2 linked regions of the Methanothermobacter marburgensis str. Marburg genome follow. The protein of the gene in region 1 binds, or shares a complex with, the protein of each later gene. Links are inferred from orthologs where the notes say so. Each region holds a gene or a part of one and is shown in the gene's direction. Other genes may lie near its edges.

Region 1 (4,986 bases):
ATCTATACTCAGAAGCAGATCCTCAACCTTTCCCTTAACGTATTTCGGGATCTTATCCACCATCTGGGGTTTGTGCACAACGGTTACCTTTCCTTCACTGAGGTTCTGGAAGTAATTCTGCAGCTGGGATCCCCTGAAATGGTTTATAACCTCATCCCAACCTGGTGGGTCCTGGAAGTTGCCGAGGTTTGGCCTGAGTTCCCCCGACAGTATCCTTATGATTGTTGACTTCCCGATACCGTTTGGACCTATCAGCCCAATCACATCCCCCTCTGTCACGGTGGGGAGACCGAAGAGTTCAAACATGTTCTGACCGTACCTGTGAACCGGGTCTTCAAGGGCCTCGGGAAGATTTATAACACTTATGGCCTTGAATGGACACCTTTTTGTGCATATACCACAACCGGAACACAGTTCCTCGGATATGAGGGGCTTCTTTGTTTTCTCATCAATTGTTATGGTGTCCTCATCCATTCTAACTCCAGGACAGTACTCTATGCAGACGTAGTTGCATTTCTTTGGCTGGCATCTATCATGATCGAGTATTGAGATTCTGGTCAATTCTATCACCATTAGTATGAGGATGAAAATTCAGTTTCGGTTGATTATGGTATGTGGGGTGGTAAATAAATTCATTCTCAGAAATTCAGGCCCCCTTTGAATTATTGTTGCCGGGGGAATAAATAGTCAACAGTCCCGAAGGATACTGAAGTATGACACTTAAAATTCAGTCATTTCCAAACCCACCGGCCATTGACCTGACGGGGATACAGAAGTATGAAACTTAAAATAAAAATAGAAATGGCCATTTATAGCTTTTTAACGGCCAGTTCTATGTCTGATGCTTTAACAGTTTTTCTGCCGGCGTGTTTTGCTAGTTTAACAGCTTCTGCTGCTATTTCTTCGCCTTTGTCTTCCAGAATTTTTGCAAGTGTTTCCCTTGCGTCGTCGCTTATTCTCTGGGCACCGGCATTTTTTATTATTCTCCCAACTGGTGCTATGGGTAATTCGGCCATAATATCACCTCAATTCTATATTTAACCAAATACTATTTAAATTTATCGATTTTTCGGCACTCTTTTCCATCCATATCATGATTCTATACTTCCCCGCCTTGCAGATTGTCACTGTAACACTGGCACCAACCTTCTGGTTTGGAGGGGCACCTCTGGTTGAGGTGTGCATGAGATGAGCACTGATGACTTTTCATTTTTTCGCGCTGGAAACAGTTATTAGTATCAACCAATATAGACCCGGATGGTGGGAAAATGAAACAGGTCATAATAGTGAGGTCTGATCTGAAGATGGGAAAGGGTAAAATAGCAGCCCAGGCCTGTCATGCTTCTATTGGTTCATTCAAAAAAACAGATCCTGATAAAATCAGAAGATGGGAAATTGATGGTTCAAAGAAGGTTATAGTTTCAGTTAAGAGCCTTGATGAGCTCCTGGAGATATACGAATCTGTGAAGGATTCGGGGATCTCATACTATCTTGTGAGGGACGCCGGCCATACCCAGATACCTGCAGGCACCATCACATGTCTGGGCATAGGGCCCGATGAGGATGAGAAGATAGATAAAATAACAGGCGACCTCAAACTTCTCTGAGGCTGGAATATGGTGATATTATGGACTGGCTTGTTAAGATAGGGGGTAGCCTATTCCCTGAAAATGCTGCAGAACTTCTTAAAAGCCTTGAAGGAACAGGGGTTGCTGTTGTTTGTGGTGGTGGGGATTTTGCAGATAGAGTGAGGTACTACGACAGGATTTCGGGATTTTCTGAAAGCGCGGCCCATGATTCGGCCATACTCTGCATGGATATTACTGGAAGACTGCTTTCTGACCTTTGTGAATCTGCTGTTCCAGTGAGGACACTTGGGGAGTGCAGGGAGGTAGTCGGGAGTGGTCTGACACCTGTGATACTGCCATCTGAACTCCTGCGTTTTACTGATCCCGTGGAACACTCATGGAGGGTGACCTCGGATTCCCTCTCACTCATAATAGCACACATGCTCGGGGCGAAACTTTTAATAGCAACAGATGTAGATGGTATATATACTGAGAGGCCACCTGCCAGTGATGCTAAACTTATAAATGAGATAAGTGCTAAAAACTTACTATCTTTTGGTGAGACATCAGTGGACGAAGCACTACCTGAACTTCTCATTAAACTGAAAACTGATTGTTATGTTGCAAACGGGAAGTTTCCCGAGAGGGTGCTGTCCATTTTAAGGGCAGGTGCTTCAGAAGTTATATGTACAGTTATAAGAGGTGATTAGATGACAAAGATGGAATGCACATCCTGTAAGCAGGAGATACCTCTGGTTGAAACCTATGTGAAATTTGAATGCCCCATGTGTGGCGAGATGATCTACAGGTGCCAGAAGTGCAGGACCTTCGGACACACCTACAGGTGCAGCTGTGGATTCGAGGGACCATAGGAAAAATATATAAATTAGTATTACTCAAGATTCTGTGTGGAGGTATTTCATGGGAGATGTAGTAGCTACCATAAGGGTTATGCCTGAAAGTCCAGAGGTTGACCTTGAGGCACTCAAGAAGGAAATTGAATCAAGGATACCCGAGGGTACTGAGCTTCACAAAATAGAGGAGGAGCCAATAGCATTTGGCCTCGTTGCACTAAATGTGATGGTTGTTGTGGGCGATGCCGAGGGCGGAACCGAAGCCGCTGAGGAGAGCCTCGCGGGTATTGATGGTGTCAGCAACATAGAGGTAACCGATGTGAGAAGGTTAATGTAGCTCCCCTTTCCGGGTGATTGGGATAACAGATATCCTTTTTGCCTGCTTTCTTGGGATCATCACTGGCATATTAACGGGCCTGATTCCAGGTATCCATGTTAATACTGTGGGAGCATTCATTTTCGCATCGTCAACCCACCTTCATGTATCTGAGGAATTCCTCGCTGTTTTTTTATTATCACTTTCAGTGGCACACGCCCTTCTTGAGTTCATACCCTCAGCGCTTCTTGGGGTGCCCGATGAGGGAACAGCCATCTCTGTCCTCCCCTCTCACCGGATGGTGCTGGAAGGTAAGGCCGGGGAGGCCATAAGGGCGGCCACGGTTGGTGGTGTTGGAGGGATCCTCATCACAATAATTCTCCTACCATCGCTCTTTCTGATTTTACCACCACTGTACAATTTTCTCAGACCCCATATATGGTTGATTCTGATTCTGGTATCTTTTTACATGATAATAAAACTCAGCAGAAATTTTGAGGCCGTTATCTGGGCTTCGGTGCTTTTTCTCTTCTCAGGTGCGATGGGGTGGCTCATGTTTCAGACGCCCATATCACCGGGTCTTGGGCTCATGACACTTTTTACAGGGTTTTTTGGACTCAGCACCCTCCTTTACAGTTTAAATTCAGCATCAGATATTCCTGAACAGAGCAGGGTTCAGTTCACAGAGTTCAACATGAACACCCTGAGGTCGGTATCTGCAGGTGGCCTGGCATCTGTTTTACTGGGGTTTCTCCCGGGATTTGGACCGGCCCAGGGCGGGATGATAGCAGCCTCACTCACAGGTTCAGGTGGTGAGGATGCACCTGAGGATTTCATCATGGCAATTTCAGGTCTGAACACATCAGACGCACTCTTCTCGCTCCTCACACTCTATCTCATAGGAAACCCCAGAAGCGGCATTGCGGTCTACATTTCAGAGATTGTTCAGGATGTCAGCATGGCCCATCTCATGCTCTTCATATCAGCGTCTATCCTTGCTGTCTCTGCAGCTGCAGTAGCCTCCATAAAACTGGGCGATCATCTTGCATCCAGCCTCTCAGGTATCAACTATAGAAGGGTATCGGCCTGCGTAATGCTCTTTATGATGGCATCCATCTTCTTTTTCGCCATCATGGAGGGTGCAAGCCTGCTGTTCATTGCAGTGGCGCTCCTGACATCCACTGCCTTTGGGATCATCCCCCACTGTGCAGGTATAAGCAAGTCACATCTCATGGGGGTCCTTGTGCTTCCTGCGGTGGTTATTTACATGGGAATTTAAGTTTCAATCATCTGAGAATATCAGTTAAAAATGGGCCTAAAAACAACCAGATTCTGGAGGTTCCATGTCTGGGGGTCACTGAATCAGCAGGATCCTTTCTGCCAGTTTTCCTGCAGCATCAAGGAACTCTTTTACTTCCACACCTGGGAATGGATCCACAATACATAGCTCAAATTTCTCATCTAGGATTTCAGGCAGTTCTCTGATGTCCTCAGAGTATATTCTGAACCTTTCCTTCCTGAAGCCATTGATCTGAAGGTTAAGGCGCGTCATCTCACATGCATCCCTCCAGATGTCATTGAAGACAACCCTATCTGCACCTGCCATCAGCGCAAATATTCCCAGGGTACCCGGGCCGCAGGTGGCGTCAAGAACAGTCTCTGGACGAATTGATAGGATTTCCCTGGCAGCTGCTTCTATTTTTTTGTTTTTACCCCCTGAAAATTCTATGTGAAGCCTGCTCTGCCTCCGGTATATGGACATTGAACCTGCAGGAGTCTCTATGATGTCACACCTCATATCACAGCCTTCAAGAAGATCATAAACATGGGGGGTCATTGATGAATCCATAACCCCTGGTGTCACTGAGGGATCGCCCCTTATGACACCCTTAACCTCAGGCACATCAGTTATTATCATCTCCGCAGTTTTCCCAGTGATGGCAGGTGTTAGAAGAACAAGCGAATCCTCTGCCAGGAAGGGGGCCGATTTGAGGGGAAATGCAGGAGTTATGAGCGGAACACCGGCGTCCCTCAACCTGGCATTTTTTGGAATGACCCCATTCTCTATAAGGATCATGGATACCTGTGCCATTACAGAATCAAGGTGCCTCCTGCCACATTCACATTCTTCAAGTGCCGATTCAGTCACCTGTTCCATTATGGGCCTGAACTTCCTGAAGCCGGGGTTTATACAGCCCTCACAGGGATCGTAATAACCCCACAGTTCATGCTTGTTATGTGCACAAAG
Region 2 (2,863 bases), 1.1 Mb from region 1 along the record:
ACTTCATAGAGGCAGGTATGGACAAAGAAGAGGCCAGAAGGGTCTGGGACGTCTATGAGAAGAACCTCTTCATCAACATGACCCGTGGTATCCAGTACCTCGACGAGATAAAGGAACTCCTCCTTGATGGTTTCGAAAGTGCAATGGACAACGGCCCCATCGCCAAGGAAAAGGTTATGGGTGTTAAGATAAAGCTCATGGACGCCAAGATCCACGAGGACGCAGTCCACAGGGGTCCGGCCCAGGTTTTACCCGCCATAAGGAAGGGTATATTCGGTGCCATGATGTCTGCCGAGCCCACAGTGCTTGAACCCATACAGAAGGTGTTCATCAACGTGCCCCAGGACTACATGGGAAGCGCAACCCGTGAAATACAGAACAGGCGCGGGCAGATCGTCAACATGACCCAGGAGGGTGACATGGTAACCGTTGAATCCGTGGTGCCTGTGGCAGAGATGTTCGGATTCGCAGGTGATATCAGGTCAGCCACCGAGGGAAGATGTCTCTGGTCAACAGAGAACGCTGGATTCGAGAAGCTGCCAAATGAACTGCAGCACGCGATAATAAGGGAAGTGAGGACCAGGAAGGGTCTAAGTCCTGAGCCATACAGGGCAGACCACTACCTGGGTTAACCCCATTAAACTTATATAATTAAAAGGAATATAGGAAATTACCTTAGACAAACAACACGTGTAGGTGTTGAATCTAGATCAGGCTAAATCATCACATATGGAGGTATAATATGGCTAAAGAAAAAGAACACATGAACCTGGCGTTTATTGGACACGTAGACCACGGAAAATCCACACTAGTGGGACACCTGCTCCTCCAGGCAGGGGCAATCGCCGAGCAGCAGCTGGCTGACGGTGAGGACAAGTTCAGGTTCGTCATGGACAGGCTCTCCGAAGAAAGGGAAAGGGGAGTTACAATCGACCTTGCACACGCAAAATTCGAAACAGACAAGTATGAGTTCACCATCGTGGACTGCCCTGGACACCGTGACTTCGTTAAGAACATGATTACAGGTGCATCCCAGGCAGACGCCGCAGTCCTTGTGGTGGCAGTTGACGACGGTGTAATGCCCCAGACCAAGGAGCACGTCTTCCTATCAAGGACACTGGGTATAAACCAGCTCATAGTGGCCATCAACAAGATGGACCTCGTTAACTACGACGAAGAAAAATTCAACGCCCTCAAGGATGAGGTTGCAGCCCTCATCAAAACAGTTGGTTACAAGCCAAGCGACGTTGAATTCATACCACTCTCAGCCTTCGAGGGTGACAACATAACAACCAAGAGCGACAACACAGCATGGTACAAGGGTAAAACACTCGTTGAAGCACTAGACGAACTTGAAGCACCTGAAAAACCTGTGGACCTTCCACTGAGGATACCCATACAGGACGTCTACTCCATCACAGGTGTGGGTACAGTTCCTGTTGGACGTGTGGAGACAGGTACACTCAAGAAGGGTGAAAACGTCATATTTGAACCAGCAGGTGTCAGTGGAGAGGTCAAGTCCATCGAGATGCACCACGAGATGATCGACCAGGCAGAGCCCGGTGACAACATAGGTTTCAACGTAAGGGGTGTCGGTAAAAACGACATCAGAAGGGGAGACGTTGCAGGACACCTGGACAACCCACCAAAGGTTGCCAAGGAGTTCACAGCACAGATCGTCGTTCTTCAGCACCCTGGTGTCATAACAGTCGGTTACACACCTGTATTCCACTGCCACACAGCACAGGTTGCCTGCACATTCCTTGAACTTGTGCAGAAAATGAACCCTGCAACAGGTCAGGTTGAAGAGGAAAACCCTGACTTCCTCAAAACAGGTAACGCTGCTGTCGTGAAGGTCAAACCAACCAAGCCACTGGTCATTGAAAAGATAAAGGACATCCCACACATGGGAAGGTTCGCCATAAGGGACATGGGACAGACAGTGGCTGCTGGAATGTGTATAGACCTTGTACCAGCAAAATAAACCCCATCCCTTCCCTTTTTTAAAGGAGGATTCAGATGCACAAAGCAAGGATTAAACTCACAGGGACAGACCCTGAAAAACTGGCATACGTCTGTGACCAGCTGAAGAAGATCGCTGAGAGGACAGGCGTGGACATGTCAGGCCCAATACCCCTCCCAACCAAGAGGCTTGTTGTCCCAACAAGGAAATCACCTGATGGTGAGGGAACCGCAACCTGGGAGAAATGGGAGATGAGGATCCACAAGAGACTTGTGGGTATAGAGGCCGATGAAAGGGCAATGCGTCAGGTCATGAAGGTCAATGTACCTGACAACGTCAGCATAGAAATAGAACTCAAGAGTTAACTGGGGTGCAAACCCCTATAACCAAATTCATGGACCAAAAACTATATAAATAAGAGTTTATCAATCTCTTTTATCTGATGCTGCCGGGATAGCCTAGCCAGGTAAGGCGCGGGACTTGAGATCCCGTGGAGATTCTCTCCGCCTGGGTTCAAATCCCAGTCCCGGCGCTTAAAAACCTTTTTCTAAAACTAATAACTTATTCTGCCGGGATAGCCTAGCCAGGTAAGGCGCAAGACTGGAAATCTTGTGGAGCCATGCTCCGCCTGGGTTCAAATCCCAGTCCCGGCGCTTAAAAACCTTTTTCTAAAACTAATAACTTATTCTGCCGGGATAGCCTAGCCAGGTAAGGCGCAAGACTGGAAATCTTGTGGAGCCATGCTCCGCCTGGGTTCAAATCCCAGTCCCGGCGTAGAATAAGAATTTAAAATATAGGAGGAAGAGACCGCCATTAGAGTGGCGGTCTGGACCCTTAAAAAAAGTAATCAGGTGTTTTCATCGGGTTTATTTTTATTCAGATCCTCAGAAGGCCTTAAAA

The links.
Region 2: the proteins of MTBMA_RS01365 (region 1) and tuf are in contact, whole or in part, in a crystal structure (PDB 7CSL), measured with the Pyrococcus horikoshii proteins. The link is inferred for Methanothermobacter marburgensis str. Marburg from one-to-one orthologs. Residues at the interface, in WP_010884146.1 of Pyrococcus horikoshii: Phe4, Leu6, Val7, Val9, Arg11, Met13, Pro14, Thr15, Asp16, Pro17, Leu38, Ala39, Lys40, Glu44, Pro45, Ile46, Ala47, Phe48, Gly49, Leu50, Tyr56, Leu58, Arg60, Asp61, Glu62, Glu63, Tyr65, Ser66, Phe67, Asp68; in WP_010885563.1 of Pyrococcus horikoshii: Val16, Lys20, Ser21, Lys62, Arg65, Glu66, Arg67, Gly68, Val73, Ala74, His75, Ile88, Asp89, Ala90, Pro91, Gly92, His93, Asp95, Phe96, Lys98, Asn99, Gly103, Ala104, Asp227, Val228, Tyr229, Ile231, Val234, Val237, Val239.

Annotation. Positions count from the first base shown.
Region 1 is NC_014408.1:272,889-277,874, forward strand. Bases 1,173-4,124 are described here. They hold MTBMA_RS01365 (elongation factor 1-beta), read left to right. Parts: upstream 1,173-2,489; coding sequence 2,490-2,759; downstream 2,760-4,124. Other genes in these bases: pth2 (aminoacyl-tRNA hydrolase), read left to right, coding at 1,269-1,607; MTBMA_RS01355 (amino acid kinase family protein), read left to right, coding at 1,628-2,278; MTBMA_RS01360 (zinc finger domain-containing protein), read left to right, coding at 2,279-2,440; MTBMA_RS01370 (tripartite tricarboxylate transporter permease), read left to right, coding at 2,782-4,017; MTBMA_RS01375 (50S ribosomal protein L11 methyltransferase), read right to left, coding at 4,093-4,124. Also shown: MTBMA_RS01340 (ribosome biogenesis/translation initiation ATPase RLI), read right to left, coding at 1-561; histone HmtA2, read right to left, coding at 810-1,016; more of MTBMA_RS01375, read right to left, coding at 4,125-4,986. UniProt on the Methanocaldococcus jannaschii protein: Promotes the exchange of GDP for GTP in EF-1-alpha/GDP, thus allowing the regeneration of EF-1-alpha/GTP that could then be used to form the ternary complex EF-1-alpha/GTP/AAtRNA.
Region 2 is NC_014408.1:1,329,723-1,332,585, forward strand. It holds tuf (translation elongation factor EF-1 subunit alpha), read left to right. Parts: upstream 1-742; coding sequence 743-1,984; downstream 1,985-2,863. Other genes in the region: MTBMA_RS07050 (elongation factor EF-2), read left to right, coding at 1-632; rpsJ (30S ribosomal protein S10), read left to right, coding at 2,020-2,328; mtrA (tetrahydromethanopterin S-methyltransferase subunit A), read right to left, coding at 2,811-2,863. UniProt on the Methanocaldococcus jannaschii protein: GTP hydrolase that promotes the GTP-dependent binding of aminoacyl-tRNA to the A-site of ribosomes during protein biosynthesis.